Regions from separate parts of the Devosia sp. WQ 349K1 genome, predicted to be linked through region 1. Evidence: predicted binding sites of a transcription regulator. Region 1 holds the regulator's gene; the other holds the start of a gene.
The links. The regulator LexA, encoded in region 1, represses DNA repair genes until DNA is damaged. The targets are predictions, from matches to a motif close to TGTTCNNNNTGTGTTCNG.
Positions count from the first base shown of each region.

Region 2: a site for LexA is predicted at 2,701-2,718, ahead of JHL21_RS10660 (ImuA family protein). Genes of this name have one in related genera too.

Region 1 is NZ_JAENGO010000001.1:278,181-286,222, reverse strand. It holds gene JHL21_RS01235 (SMP-30/gluconolactonase/LRE family protein) at 1-232, opposite strand, end outside; gene JHL21_RS01230 (2-dehydro-3-deoxy-6-phosphogalactonate aldolase) at 229-840, opposite strand; gene JHL21_RS01225 (2-dehydro-3-deoxygalactonokinase) at 843-1,760, opposite strand; gene JHL21_RS01220 (IlvD/Edd family dehydratase) at 2,028-3,836, shown strand; gene lexA (transcriptional repressor LexA) at 4,222-4,941, opposite strand; gene JHL21_RS01210 (BMP family protein) at 5,274-6,272, shown strand; gene JHL21_RS01205 (ABC transporter ATP-binding protein) at 6,336-7,865, shown strand; gene JHL21_RS01200 (ABC transporter permease) at 7,862-8,042, shown strand, end outside.
Region 2 is NZ_JAENGO010000005.1:2,878-10,919, forward strand. It holds gene JHL21_RS10640 (serine hydrolase) at 1-868, opposite strand, end outside; gene ppa (inorganic diphosphatase) at 928-1,455, opposite strand; gene JHL21_RS10650 (universal stress protein) at 1,555-2,004, opposite strand; gene JHL21_RS10655 (TerB family tellurite resistance protein) at 2,087-2,533, opposite strand; gene JHL21_RS10660 (ImuA family protein) at 2,733-3,545, shown strand; gene JHL21_RS10665 (DNA polymerase Y family protein) at 3,466-5,106, shown strand; gene JHL21_RS10670 (error-prone DNA polymerase) at 5,103-8,042, shown strand, end outside.

The sequences.
Region 1 (8,042 bases):
GCTTTAGCCCTGTCTCCGTCGCCAAGGCGAGTTCATCCGCGGAGATGATCGCGGCGGCGGTGACGATCTCGTCAAACGCCCAGCTTTCCTGATCCTTGCCATTTTCATCGACGGCAAAGAGGGTTTGATTATTGATATCAAACCAGAAGAGTTTTTCGCGGTGTGGGTGCCAGAATGGCCCTTCACCAAGGGCGCATTGGCTATCGACAAGTAACTGTGCGGTCTCGCTCACGCCTTGGCTCCTTTGTCATAGGAGGCCACGGCCAGTTTGGCGCGTTCCGAAACTTCGGCGACACTCATGCCGGGCTTAAAGATGTAGGTGCCAAGGCCAAAGCCCGTGCAACCGACAGCGAAGAACTCGTGGAAATTATCGGGGTTGGCGCCGCCGACAGCATAGGTTGGAACGGCAGGCGGCAGGACGGCCTTAACGGCCTTGATGCCTTTGGAGCCCAGAACTTCGGCTGGGAAGAATTTTAGCCCGGTCGCGCCATTGCGAATGGCGGTGAACGCATCGGTGGGTGAGAAGACGCCGGGATAGGAGGCCATGCCCTGGGCTACGGTTTCCTTGATCACCTCCGGATTGGTGTCAGGCGAGACGATGAAGACGCCACCGGCAGCCTTGACGTTACGGACGTCGTCAACGGAAAGCACCGTGCCTGCGCCAATGTCCGCACGGTCTGAAAGCGCCTCTGCCGCAAGGCGAATGCTTTCGAGAGCGTTGGGCGAATTGAGCGGCACTTCAATCAGGGTAATACCGGCATCCACGAGCGCGGTGCAGACGGCAACAGCTTCGTCGTTCTTGAGGCCACGCAGGATGGCGATGATGTGACGATGGTTCATATTTATACTCCTGCGATGCCGGTACGCGCGGCCTTAAGGCCTGCGAGCATGACGTCTGTAACATTTACGATACGGCTCGAAGCGCCGGTCATGCCCAGTACGCGGGCGTAAAGGGCGCATAGATTGTGCGAGCCGATCAGGGGGACGGGGTCGTAACCGATCTTGGAGCGGTTGGCGGCGATCTCAGAGCCAATGAGGAGGCCCGAGAGATAGCCTGCGCACCATGCCGAGCTCCGGCCCGAGAGAAGAGCGCTGGCGCGCGCGGCAAACAACTGCCCGATCAAATTCTCGGGGTGTTCGAGACCCTTGCTGGCGCCAAAGACAAACCCGTCATCGCGATCTGCAGTGGTGAGGTCGCCCTGTAGGGAGTGGCGAAGCACGGAATGGGTTTTGAGAAGATCAAACATCTCGCCGGTCATGGCCGTCGAGAAGCTCTCGATCTTGGTGCCGGAGAGCTTTGCCCACTTGGAGTGGGTGCCGGGCATGCAGACGAGACCGGAATAGTCGGGGGAGATCGCTGCGAGACCAAGGAGCTGAGTCTCCTCGCCACGCATAACGTCATCGCTACCGTGACGCTGGGATACGCCGGGCAAAATGGAGACGCGCAAGCCGCCAGCCATTTCAGGATGGACCGCGCCCGCGGCCAAGTCCTTAAGGTCGGTCGGGGCTTCAAGGTAAGGCGCTTCGAGCCAGCCTTGGCGCGCGCCTGCCATGCCACAGATCAGCACTTCGTCTGGCGCATTTGCCAAGCTTAATTGGCCGATCGTTTCTGTCAGTGCGCCGGGAAAAGCATCGGGGGTCAACTTGCCCATGCCTTTGTCGGAGCTTGCTGTTCCGATTACGGACCCGTCGCCGTCCAGCGCCCAAGCCCTTAAATTTGAGGTGCCCCAGTCAACAGCGACCCATGCTCCTGATTGCATCACTTCGTAGTCCCTCCAAGTCTGCGGCGCGAACGTAAAGCCGGAGACCGACACTGACTAGCCCGTTCTTGTATGGCTTAACCGCAACTGCCTGATTGCACCGCGCGCTGAGTAAGGTGGAATGCGCCGAAAATCAGATTCTCACGGTGTTTAGAGTCATTTGTATGATTTTAAGCTGCGGCCCCGTTCCATTCCAGAATTGCCGTGCTAGAACAGGAGCAAACAGACCCCAGTGCTCCGCAGGGCGGAGAACCAAGGAATTGATCTATGACGGTAGATAACAGCGGCAATGGCGGCCGGAAGCTGCGCTCGCGTGCGTGGTTCGATAATCCCGACAATCCAGACATGACCGCGCTCTATCTTGAGCGCTATATGAACTATGGTGTGTCGCGCGAAGAGCTGCAGTCCGATAAGCCGATTATCGGCATTGCGCAGACCGGCTCCGACCTAAGCCCTTGTAACCGTCACCATATCGTTCTGGCTGAGCGTCTGCGCGAAGGTATTCGCGAAGCAGGCGGTATCGCCATTGAGTTCCCGGTTCACCCGATACAGGAAACCGGTAAGCGCCCGACAGCAGGTCTTGACCGTAACCTGGCCTATTTGGGCCTCGTGGAAGTGCTCTACGGCTATCCGCTGGACGGCGTGGTGCTGACCATTGGTTGCGACAAGACCACACCCGCTATGCTGATGGGTGCGGCGACGGTCAATATTCCGGCGATTGCGCTCTCGGTTGGCCCAATGTTGAACGGCTGGCATAAGGGCGAACGCACTGGCTCTGGCACCATCGTCTGGAAGGCCCGCCAACTGCTCGCCGCTGGCGAAATCGATTATCCAAAGTTCATTGAATTGGTTGCGTCTTCGGCCCCGTCGACTGGCTATTGCAACACCATGGGCACAGCGACAACGATGAACTCGCTGGCTGAAGCTCTTGGCATGCAGCTGCCGGGTTCTGCAGCGATTCCAGCGCCGTATCGTGACCGTCAGGAAATGGCCTATCGCACTGGCAAGCGTGCGGTGGAGATGGTGCGTGAAGACCTCAAGCCATCCGACATTCTGACCAAGGAAAACTTCCTCAACGCTATCGTGGTCAATTCGGCCATCGGCGGCTCGACCAATGCGCCAATCCATATCAATGCGATTGCCAAGCATATTGGTGTCGACCTCAATATCGACGAGTGGCAGGAGCATGGGCACAAGGTGCCGCTCTTGGTGAACTTGCAGCCAGCGGGTGAATATCTCGGTGAGGACTATTACCACGCGGGCGGTGTGCCTGCGGTGGTGAATGAGCTTATGAAACAGAAGCTTATCCACGAGAACGCCCCAACCGTGAACGGCAAGTCGATTGGCGAAAACTGCCGAAATCGTCCGATTGAGGACGACAAGGTCATCCGTCATTTCGACAATCCGATGAAGTCGGAAGCGGGCTTCCTCGTGCTACGTGGCAATCTCTTCGACAGCGCCATTATGAAGACCTCGGTGATCAGCCCCGAGTTCCGCGAGCGCTATCTCTCCGATCCGCAGCATCCGGGCATGTTTGAGGGCAAGGCGGTGGTGTTTGATGGTCCTGAAGACTATCACCACCGGATCGACGATCCCTCGCTTGCTATTGATGAACATACGCTGCTGTTCATGCGCGGCGCGGGGCCAATCGGCTATCCAGGCGCTGCGGAAGTGGTGAACATGCGTCCGCCTAGCTATCTGATTAAGAAGGGCATTTCGTCCCTTGCTTGTATCGGTGATGGTCGTCAGTCGGGCACGTCGGGTTCGCCTTCGATCCTCAACGCGTCGCCTGAAGCGGCGGCTGGTGGCAACCTCGCGATCCTGCGGACGGGCGACCGGGTGCGGATCGACCTCAATAAGGGTGAAGCGGACATTCTCATCTCGGACGAGGAAATCGCCGCCCGCCGTTTGGATCTGAATGCAGAGGGCGGATACAAATTCCCCAAGCATCAGACCCCTTGGCAGGAAATCCAGCGCGGCCTGGTCGGCCAATTGGGCGACGGCGCCATTCTGCGTGGTGCCGACAAATACCAGCGCATTGCCCAGACCGAAGGTCTGCCACGCGACAATCACTAAGCGCGATATGCGTGAGAAAGGGCCCGCGAAAGCGGGCCTTTTTATGCGTCCAGCCAGCGTGGCCGCGATTGGCCTATCTGTGGCTTTTGGCTGGCACTTATGGGCGTCAGCTTTGGCGCGGACATGGCCTTTTAGGGCGCGAAGGGGCGCGTCCTTTAGAGCGGGGATATATGAAAATGGAGGCGGCGCTCGGGCTTAGCCGTGAGCGCAATGCTCGGCTTTGCGCGTGTACTGGCTCAGCGCCTGTGATGTCGAAGGTCGGCGAGCGGGCGTTGGAAGAATATACGCCACTCCGGGGCGCGGGGAGTATCGTGGAGGCGTGTTACAAGAACCAACGCCGCGCAGAACAAAGGGGCAGAGTTTTTCAACTTGCCCCTCCGCCAATTCAGTATTTCCGCATCAGGCCGACCAAGCGGCCCTGAACCCGGACCCGATCGGGCGGGAAAATGCGGGTTTCATAGGCCGGGTTGGCCGCTTCCAGAGCGACCGTATCGCCCTTGCGGCGCAGACGCTTAAGCGTCGCTTCCTCATCGTCGACAAGGGCGACGATGATTTCGCCGTTCGAGGCCGTATCCTGCTTTTTGATGAGGACGGTGTCGCCATCAAAAATGCCTGCGTCGATCATCGAATCCCCACGCACTTCCAATGCGTAGTGTTCGCCTGAGCCGAGCATTTCTGGCGGTACAGCGATGGTGTGCGAGTGGGTCTGGATCGCTTCAATGGGCGTGCCTGCTGCAATGCGGCCCATAACCGGAATGGAGATGGGGCGAGCATAATCGTCAGCGGCGGATGGAAGAGCACGCGCTGGGGGCGCGGCAACCTTGCCGAGAGTGCCTTCAATGACGCTGGGCTCGAACTTTGATTTACGGCCACCCAAGGTCGGGTTCATCGAATCCGGGAGCTTCACCACTTCGAGCGCACGGGCGCGATTGGGAAGGCGGCGGATAAAGCCGCGCTCTTCGAGGGCCGTGATGAGACGGTGAATGCCGGATTTGGACGCCAGATCAAGCGCATCCTTCATCTCGTCGAATGACGGAGGAATACCGCTCTCCTTCATCCGCTCATGGATGAACATCAGCAATTCGTGTTGTTTTTTCGTCAGCATCGGCCCCAGACCCCAGAATCGGAACATAGACGGAACGACTATATGTGTTCCTCAAATGTTCTGCAAGTGTTGCCATGTTCCTGTCAGCACTGCCAAACGACTGTAATATGCGCATGCATAGATGGGTGGTTTTGGCCGGTCCAAGCCCGGGACCCAAACATGCGTAAACGGGTCACAGGCACAGTGCGGCGTTGAGGAGCAAATGCGACTCGTCAGCAAGACGGAACAGATTTAAAAAACCTTAATTTTCAACTTGCCAACCAAGCGTCTTCGCTCGCTAGATAGGCAAGAGAGATTTTTGTTCGTTTTTTGCACACTCATTGGGGGTTAAAATGACCGCTCTAACGAAATTCGGTCGACGCGCCTTTCTTTCGGCGGCCGCACTCGGCGTCGCAGCTCTGTCGCTGACCGGGTCGGTATTGGCGCAGGATGTGACCAAGATTGCAGCTGTGTGGACCGTTCCGGTTGAGCAGCAGTGGGCATCGCGCCTCCACCTCGCGCTGATCGCAGCGCAGGAACGCGGCGAGATCGAATATGTGTATTCGGAAAACGTGTCGAACACCGACTATGAACGCGTCATGCGCGAATATTCGGAACAGGGCGCTAAGCTGGTGATCGGTGAAGCCTTCGGTGTTGAACAGCCAGCGCGTGCCGTTGCTGAAGAATACCCAGAAGTGATGTACCTGATGGGGTCCTCGCTCCAGCCAGTTGAACCAAACTTCGCCACCTTCGACAATTTCATCCAAGAACCAAGCTATTTGACCGGCATGGTTGCGGGCATGAAGACCGAAACCAATAAGATCGGTATGATCGGTGGTTACGCTATTCCAGAAGTGAACCGTCTGATGAACGCCTTTATGCAGGGCGCGCTCTCGGTCAACCCAGAGGTGAAGTTCTCGGTGAGCTTCATCAACTCCTGGTACGATCCTCCGAAGGCCAAGGAATCGGCATTCGCTATGATCGATGCGGGCGCGGACATTCTGTACGCAGAGCGTTTTGGCGTGTCTGACGCTGCCAAGGAACGCGGCGTTCTGGCCATCGGCAACGTGATCGACACCGCAGCGGATTACCCAGGCACCATTCTGGCGTCGGCGCTGTGGCACGGCGAGCCAATGATCAACAAGGCAATTGCCGACATTAAGGCTGGCAGTTTCACCGCTTCGGATTACGGCATTTATGCCTTCCTCGAGCACGGTGGTTCGAGCGCAGTTTATGATGAAGCGCTTGCTGGTGCGGACGCAGTTGCTGCCGCTAAGGCCAAGGAAGCTGAAATCCTTGCTGGTACTTTCAAGGTCGACATCAACGACGCTGAACCAAGCTCCAGCATGTAATCCTTTTTCTGGCCGGGTGTGGGTTTTCCCACGCCCGGCCTATTCTATTTTTTGGGGGCGGCAATGACCGACCAACAGGGGGATGTGGTGCTCTCACTTGAGGGTATCACCAAGCGCTTTGGCAAACTCACCGCGAATGACGGGATTAATCTCAGTCTCAAGCGGGGCGAAATCCTAGCCCTTCTGGGGGAAAACGGCGCCGGCAAAACGACATTGATGAACATTCTCTTCGGGCACTATGTGCAGGATGAGGGTGTGGTTCGTGTTGCGAGCGAGGCTGGCCTTCAAATTTTGCCTGCCGGTTCGCCTGGCGCGGCGTTGAAGGCCGGAATTGGCATGGTCCACCAGCATTTTACGCTGGCGGAAAACCTCGGCGGGCTCGACAATATTCGTCTTGGCACCGAGGGCATGTTTGCGCTTGGGGGCAAATCTACGGCGCGCAAGAAGGTGGAAGCCATTATTGCGGAGAGTGGGCTTGATGTGGACCTTGATCGTCCTGTCGCCAGCCTCACCGTGGGCGAAAAGCAGCGCGTTGAAATCTTGAAGGCGCTCTATCGCAATGTCCGCGTGCTTATTCTGGATGAACCCACCGCGGTTCTGACCCCACAAGAGTCCGAAGGGCTCTTCACCGTTCTGCGCCGCTTGGCTGCGAATGGGCTGGGCGTTATTTTTATCTCTCACAAGCTGGGTGAAGTGCTCTCCGTATCGAGCCGTATTCTGGTTCTGCGGGGCGGCCGCAAGGCCGGTGAGCTCGTCACTGCAAATTCTGATCGTCGCGATATTGCCGACCTGATGGTGGGCAAGGCTGTGGCGGAAGTGAAGCGTACGCCCGCAACGCCGCGCGAGCCGCTGATGAGCTTTGCCAATGTGTCGCTTAAGCAGGGCTCGACCCGTCAATCACTGCGCAATGTCAGCTTTGAACTCAAGGCTGGCGAAATCATCGGTCTGGCCGGTGTGTCGGGCAATGGCCAATCGGGCATTGCCGCACTGATCTCGGGGCTTGCTGTTCCGGACGCTGGCGAAGTGCGCCTTTATGGCGAAGCGCTGACCAAGGCGGACCCGCGTGCGCTGGTTCAGGCTGGTGTGGCGCGCATGCCGGAAGATCGTCAGCATGACGGCGTCGTTGGCACGATGAGTGTTGCTGACAATATCGCCATTGAGGAAGTGCGCAGCGCGCCATACTCGCGCTATGGCCTGCTCAATCGTAAAGCCATGCAGCAGCGGGCGACGGAAGCGATTGCGGCCTATGACGTGCGTTGCCCGGGGCCGGACGCCGAAGCGCGGCTGCTCTCTGGCGGCAATGTGCAGAAGTTGATTTTGGCGCGCGTTCTGGAGCGTTCGCCGCGCGTTATTCTGGCGAACCAGCCCACACGCGGCCTCGACGTTGGCGCGCAATCGGAAGTCCATCGCCGCATTATTGCAGCGCGTGACCGTGGCGCCGCCGTGATGGTGATTTCGGAAGACCTGGACGAATTGTTCGCGCTGGCGGATCGCTTCCTTGTGGTTCACGCCGGGGAGGTCAGCGACGCTGGCCCGAGCGAAAAGCTCGACCGCGGTACGATTGGTTTGTTGATGGCAGGGCAGGCAGCATGAGTTTGCGTCTTGAAAACCGCGCTGACGCTTCTGTCGCGCTCAAACTGCTGGTTTCGCTTGGCTCCGGCATTGCCGCGCTCTTGCTGGTGGCTATTCCTGTTCTGGCTGCGGGGCAAAACCCGATTACGGCCTATGGCCTGATGGTGCAGGGCGCGTTTGGCTCGATGTTCGCGTTTT
Region 2 (8,042 bases), on a different contig from region 1:
TCTCTCCGGGTCGCTCCAGCATTTTTTCAAACGCCGGTTTTAAAGATGTGTCGCTATTGCCGCTGGCGGCGGCGATAAATTTTGCCAGATCTTCCGCATTGGTCACGAGAGCCCCCGCAGGTGCAAAAGCGTCAAATTTCCAATTGGCGGCAGGCTCCCGCGCAGAGTCATAGCCTGTCGCCATGCCTTCGATGGTTTCCCCAGTGAGCTGTATGCGGCTAGACGACATTTCGAGAGGCTCAAAAATGAGCGTTCGCATCAGCTCGCTGTAAGACACCCCGCTGGCTTCCTCCATCGCGATACCGAGCAAGGCGGCGCCTGCATTAGAATACTCAAATGCCTCGCCCACTGGGCGCGCCAGCGTCAGGCCAGCTAACCATGCAAACAAATCCTCACGCGATGTATCCCGGTAAGGATCATTGAGGCCCTTGTCTGTGATGCTTTGCGGCAGGCCGGTAAGCCCGGCTGTATGCGTGGCGAGAGTAAACGCCGTGATAGGCTGCTCACTCTCAGGCAGTTGAGTGCCCTCCGGCAGATAGGTGCTTATGGGCGCATCAACATCCATCACACCATTGAGCGCGAGCTGCGCCAGCAAGAGACTGCTAAAGGTTTTGGTAATTGACCCCGCCTCAAACAAGGTCTTTTGGTCGACCGGAGTGGGATCATCCAGCGAGATGGTGCCATGAGAAACAAAACGCGTCTCACCATCTTCCACGATCGCAACGGCTATGCCGACATTGGCCTGATCGCGACCGATACGATCGCCAAGGATCTGCGCTACGTCGCCATCCGAGGGCATAGCTGCCTCCTGTCCCACCACAGATGAGAGCATAAATATGGCAGCAGCCAGAACGGCGAAAATTCTCATAAAAACAGCTCCGGCGTTGTCGGCTTTAACCCACAACGCCGGAGCTGCAATTTGGTTGGTTATTTCTTCGCCATTGCGATCGAATCTAGGATCACCTTGCGGGCGTCCTCAATACCACCAATGCCATTGATCTTGGCCCACTTGCCTGGCTCGAGATCCTTGTAATGGGTGAAGAAGTGCTTGACGCGTTCTAGCTGGATTTCCGGCATGTCACCAATATCCAAGATATTGTCATACATGCGGGTCAACTTGGACACCGGCACAGCAATGATTTTCTCATCCTGGCCGCCGTCATCTTCCATAAACAGCACGCCAACCGGCCGCGAGCGCACCACTGCGCCCGGTACAAGCGGACGAGAATTCATTACGATCACGTCCAGCGGATCGCCGTCGCCGCACAAAGTGTGAGGGACGAAGCCGTAGTTCCCCGGATAACGCATTGGCGTATAGAGGAAACGATCAACAAAGAGAGCACCGCTGTCCTTGTCGATCTCATACTTGATCGGCTCGCCCCCAAGAGGAACTTCAATGATGACATTGAGCTCTTCGGGCGGGTTCTTGCCGGTCGGGATCGCGTCGATATTCATGGTCGTAACCTTGCCGTTCAATTTGATGACGGAATATTGGGCAGCTTCTGCCCGCAAAACCGACCAAAAGGCAAGACGCAAACGGACGCAGACCGTTCCCTATTTAATGACGAGTACGGGGATGGTCGATCGCGCAAGCACCTCTGCAGCCTGACTGCCTAAGAGCATACGCTGAAAACCACGCCGACCATGCGAACCCATAACAATGGTGTCACAGCCGATTTTCTCAGCGGCTTCAAGGATTGCGTCAGCCGGACGGTGCTCTGCCAGATAGCGCGTTTCGATATTTACCCCTTGGGCCTGCGCAATGTCGCGAGCTTGAGCCAAAATGGTTTTCGCATGCTTGGCATAGCTCTCCTCAAGTTCCGACAAGATCGACCCTGCATCAATCGCACCGAAACTACCGCCACCCAATGCTGACACAATTGGATCGGTAGAGGTCAGCGCAATTACGCTGGCGCCGTTAAGCTTGGCGAGCTCCAATGCAGCCGACAAAGCCTTGTTGGCAAGCTCGGATCCATCCGTCGCGATCAGAATCGATTTAAACATGTCACTGCCTCCGTATGTGCATGCCGATATCTTGGCGCAAAAACACCCGGGCCGCTTTGATCTGGATCAGTCTTTGATAATTTCACTCTTCAGATGAGGACAATTGCCGAACCTGATTGCGCAAAATTGTACGATCACGGCTGGAGACACCGATCAATTCGGCGATACGCCAGACCAAATTGTCCTCCAGCTCATGATTTTTGCTGTCAGCGAACACTACGGTCCACATCATACGAATAATCTCGATACGGTCATCCATCGGCAGATGGGTGATGCCACTGGTAAACTTGTAAAAATCCACCGACTCCGCATCGCGGCGAGACGCTTCCTGAACCAACTTTTCTACGCTGGCCTCGTTGAGGCTGTAATAGTCGCCAAGCACCTCACGGATCGCTTTTTTCTCATCATCCTTCACGGCACCATCAACGGCAGCTAAATGCACAAGCAGAGCCGCGACAGCAACTTGTGGATCAAGAAGATCGGTTTGCGACTGGGGCTTGGAGAACAGTCGGGTCAGGGCCTCAAACATATATTACTCGTAAGAAGAAAGACGGGGCTGAGGAAAACTTAGCCGTAAGGGGCACAAACACAAAGCCTTCCAAGGCCTTTGTTGCGCTCTAGCTCCCTATTGATGCAGCTGCGTCACACTGCAGAGCAAGAAAATGGACTCGACTCTTCGTGGATTTAGAGTCATTTTGTTCTCGTTATGTTCACATCAGCGGTGACCTATGCAGGCCCCAAATCGACACCAGCGCCTTGCCGCGCTGCGTGACGTCATTGCCGATATTGAGCGCAAACCCGCCTTGGCGGAGGCGCGCCATCGCGTTGACGCCGACACAGTAAGCACGAGATTTCCGCGCTTTGCCGGAGGCTTAGTACAGGAAGTTTTTACCGATGACACGCGCCATTCCAGCGTCAGCCTTGGCTTTGCCTTGGCACAAACACGTGGTCTTTTAGCGGGTCGACGCATGGGCATTCTCTATGTCCAGCTCATCAACCAAGCGCAAGACATGGGCATGCCTTATGGCCCAGGCCTGATCAGCTTCGGCATAGATCCCGCGGCCATTGTCTTGGTGCGCGTAGCCAATATCACCGAGCTGCTCTGGGCCTGTGAAGAAGCACTTAACTGCAAGGCTATTGCCGCTGTCATCGCTGATGTCGCAAAACCCTCAAAGCATCTCGATTTTACCGCAAGCCGCCGCTTGAGCCTGCGCTCGGCCCAATCAGGGGCCAGCCTTTTTCTCTTGCGTTACGGCAAGACGCGCGAAGCAAGCGCGGCGCAATTGCGCTGGCAGTTGGCACCTATCACCAGTGGCCGCAAACCTTTTGACGATCACGCTCCTGGCCCTGCACGTTGGACGGTCAAGCTCGAGCGAGGCTCCCTCATCAAGCAGCACGCAGAATGGGTGCTGGGATGGACGGAAAATGGATTCACCAGTTTTACACCGCGACGCGGCCCCAATGATCGGATCCGCACGAATACGCCGCTTCCTCGTCCTCTACCTACCAAGCTGGGCAACCGATTATCTCAAGCGAGCTGAACCCAACCTCACCGGCCCTTTGGCGCTTTATGAACGCGTACAGGGAGGCCTTCGGATTGCAGCGCTAGATAGGGAAGCGGCACAACTGGGTATTCGCCAAGGCCAAACCTTGGCCGATGCCCGGGCTGTGGTTCCTACTCTCATCGTGCGGGAGATGGATCGCGATTGGTTTGAGGCTGGCTTCGCCGATTTTGCCGACTGGCATTCCAATGCTAGTCCGCTTGTCGCCGTTATGCAGGACCCGTCTAAGTTCGGCGATCTCGTTCTGGACACAACCGGCGTCGATCACCTCTTCGGTGGCGAGCCGAATATGTTGCGAACACTGCTTACACGCCTTCGCGCTCTTGGCTACACCGTGGCAGGATCCATAGCCCCAACCATTGGGGCCGCTTGGGGGGTGAGCCATTATGCGCGCAGCCAAATCGTCTCCCCTGACACTCTCGACAAGGTTCTCGATACCCTGCCTGTCGCCGCATTGCGCCTGGATCAAAAGCAACTCGCCACACTTGCCCAAATGGGCCTTAAAACCATTGGTGAACTGCGCACGCGTCCGCGCAAGCCCTTGCAGGCCCGGTTCGGCCAAAGCCTGATTTTGCGTCTCGATCAGGCCTATGGGCACGTGCTTGAGCGGATGAACCCGCGCCTCCCGCAAACCGAACAATTTGCCGAACGCCGCTTTGCCGATCCCATAGCGCTCATCGACGATGTTTTGGCCACCACCAAAGACCTCGCGGTCACCCTCTCACATCAATTGGAAAAGCAAGGACAAGGCGCGCAAAGCTTTCACCTTTTTCTTTATCGCGTCGATCATAAGGTCATGACGCTTTCGGTGAACTCAGCGCGCGAAACCCGCGACGCTCATCACATCAGCCAGCTGTTCGTTCACCGCGCCGAGCGACTATCTGCCGAATACGACCCGGGCTTTGGCATTGATATGGTGCGCCTTTCGGCCAGTTCTTTGGATGATTTGGGCGAAACGCAGACCTCCGCCTTCAGCCTGGAAGATGGCACGCAAGATCTCGACCAGCTTAACGATCGGCTCGCCAGCCGGCTCGGCGTGCTTTCTGTCGTCCGCACCCAGCTTTTGCCTTCACACATGCCCGAGCGCGCCGCGCGTCTTGTGCCTGTGCAAGCGTGCCAAACATTCGACAGACCAGATAATTGGCCAGAGATGGTGCGCCCATTGCGTCTCCTGCCCTCACCCGAACGCATCGACATTAGCGCCGAAGTTCCTGATGGCCTGCCCGCCTTGATGGTTTGGCGTCGCCTGCACTATCGCCTCGTTAAAGGAGCTGGTCCCGAGCGCCTGGGTGCTGAATGGTGGCGGGCACCCGAGCGCTTGCAGCTTGCCCCAGAGACACAGCCCAAAGAGCCAGCAGAGGGAGAGTCGCAACTGGCCCTGCCCTATTTATCACCCTTGCCTCTCTTCGTCCCAGACGACGCAACGCGTGATTACTACAGTGTCGAAGACGAAGTAGGACGCCGTTTTTGGGTGTTCCGGCAGGGCTTTTATGGCGGGCACACCCACCCCACTTGGTATCTCCATGGGCTGTTTGCATGACCGAAATTATCCGCCTTCCCACGCGAGAGCGCCCGCCTGGCGCACGACCCAAAACTGCGCCCTTTGCTGAGCTCATCACCACCAGCAATTTTTCATTTCTACGGGGCGCGTCTCACCCCGAGGAGCTTGTGTCCGCCGCCATGCAATTGGGTCTGAATGGCATGGGGCTTTGCGACCGTAATAGTTTTGCTGGGGTTGTGCGCGCCTTCACCACCGCCAAACATCATGCCGAAAGGTTCAAGAGCTTCCGTTATCTCGTCGGCGTTCGCCTATGCTTTGACGATGGCACGCCCGATATTATCGCTTACCCCACGGATCGACCGGCCTATGGACGCCTCTGTAAGCTCCTCACCCTTGCCAATCAGCGCGGCGAAAAGGGATCCCCCTCACTTCTTCTCTCCGATCTCTTCGGCAATGGAGACCCAGCCTCACCCAAAGAACACGGCCCGCAAGAAAGCTTTGTCGAGGGGCAACTCTTTATTCTCATGCCCGATGAGCGCGATTGGAGACGCACCGAGCAAACCCTTGCTGCGCTGACGCGATTTGGCGGAGCACAAAACGTTTGGGTTGCTGGTGTGCCCCGCTTTGACGGTCATGACCGTGCGCGCCTCAACCGCGTCGACATCACCGCGCGTCACCATGGGGCCAGAATGCTGGCGAGTAATGATGTTTATTATCACGAGCCAGATCGGCGCATTGTCGCCGATGTTGTCACCTGCATTCGCGAACACACAAGCCTGCATGACGCCGGGTGGCTGCTGACCAAAAATGCAGAACGCCATCTCAAACTCCCTTTTGAGATGGAACGCCTTTATGCCGAACACCCTGACGCCATAGCCCAGACCCAAGCCATTATGGCGCGGATTGGCTTCACCCTCGATCAACTCAAATACAACTATCCCGAAGAGACCATCGGCAATGGTGAAACTGCTCAACAAACGCTAGAGCGCCTCACATGGGAGGGTGCGGCACGGCGCTTTGCGGAAGGCATTCCCAATACCGTCAAAGCGATGATTTGGAATGAGCTCTGCCTCATCGCCTATAAGCACTACGCCGCCTATTTTCTCACCGTCCATGACATCGTGCGCTTCGCCCGCTACGAGCGAAAAATCCTTTGCCAGGGGCGCGGCTCAGCGGCCAACTCTGCCGTGTGTTTTTGCCTCCATATCACCGAGGTCAACCCAGTTACCGGCAACCTCGTCTTTGGTCGCTTTATTTCCACCGAACGCGATGAACCGCCCGATATCGACGTCGATTTCGAGCACGAACGGCGCGAAGAGGTGATGAGATATGTCTATGAAAAATATGGTGGTCGCCGCACAGGTCTAACCGCCAATGTCATTACTTATCGCTCCAAAAGCGCCATCCGCGAAACCGCAAAAGTCTTTGGCGTCTCCGAAGATACGGTCAATGCCTTCAACCAGCTCCATTGGGGATTTGGCTCAGCTGTCGAGTTAGAAAAGGTGAAGGCCATTGGCCTCAACCCCGACGATCCCGTGCTGTCGCAAATGTTCGAAGTGGTGAAAGTGCTCCGCGGTTTTCCTCGCCACCTCTCTCAACACGTCGGTGGCTTTGTCATCACCCGCGACAGTCTTGAAACCATGGTCCCCATCGGCAAAACCGCCATGGATAGCCGCGTCATCATCGAATGGAACAAAGACGACATCGCCGCGCTCGGCATTTTGAAGGTCGATATTCTGGCCCTCGGCATGCTCTCCTGCCTCAGGCGGGCCTTTGAGCTTTTGCATCTCCATTATGACAAGCAGCTCACCCTCGTTGATATTCATGCCGAGGAAACCGGCGATGGCCCGCTGGATAAAGCGCGCGTCTATGACATGATCCAGCGTGCCGATACGCTTGGCGTCTTTCAAATCGAAAGCCGGGCGCAAATGTCGATGTTGCCGCGCCTCAAGCCAAAAGAATTTTATGACCTCGTCATTGAGGTCGCCATCGTTCGCCCCGGCCCCATTCAGGGGGACATGGTCCATCCCTATTTGCGCCGCCGTCAAAAGCTGGAAGAGCCCGTCTATTACAATGATGCGCTCAAAGCCGTTCTAGAGCGCACGCTGGGCATTCCGCTTTTTCAAGAACAGGCTATGCAAATTGCCATTGTCGGCGCAGGCTTTTCACCCGGCAAAGCGGACTCTTTAAGACGCGCCATGGCCGCATGGCGTCGAACCGGAAAGATTGCACAATTTGGCGATGAGTTTCTAGCGGGCATGGCCGCCAATGGCTATCCGCTCGAGTTTGCTAAAAACTGCTTCGCGCAAATTCAGGGCTTTGCCGAGTATGGTTTTCCTGAAAGCCACGCCGCCAGTTTTGCCCTACTGGTCTACGCCTCGTGCTGGTTCAAATGCCACTACCCGGACATTTTTGCCTGCGCCCTGCTCAATTCTCAACCCATGGGCTTTTACGCGCCCAGCCAAATCGTGCGCGACGCGCGCGAACATGGCGTTGAAATTTTAGATGCAGACATCAATCTGTCTGAGCTGGAATGCGTGATGGAAGATGGCACAGCGCCGGCAGCCAGCCGCCTTTGGCCCAAACACGCCAATATGGCAGGCGATATATTTTCGACCAAAGCCATTCGCCTTGGTTTGCGCTTTGTCGATGGCCTAGCCGAAAAAGACGTCAACTGCATCATCGCCCGACGCGGTTCGGGCTATGCTTCGGTAAAAGACCTTTGGCTGCGCACAGGCGTTTCGGTCACCAGCCTAGAAAAACTCGCCAAAGCCGATGCGTTTGCCTCCATGGGGCTTAACCGTCGTGAGGCACTTTGGGCGGTAAAGGGCCTCGTCGGCACACATGGCGCTGAAACCCTGCCGCTTTTCGCCTCTGCCCCACAACCCTCTTTGCCGTTCTTGGAAGAAGCCCCCAACCTACCCCTTATGGCGCCTGGAGAAGAGGTTATCCACGATTACGCCACGCTGTCCCTT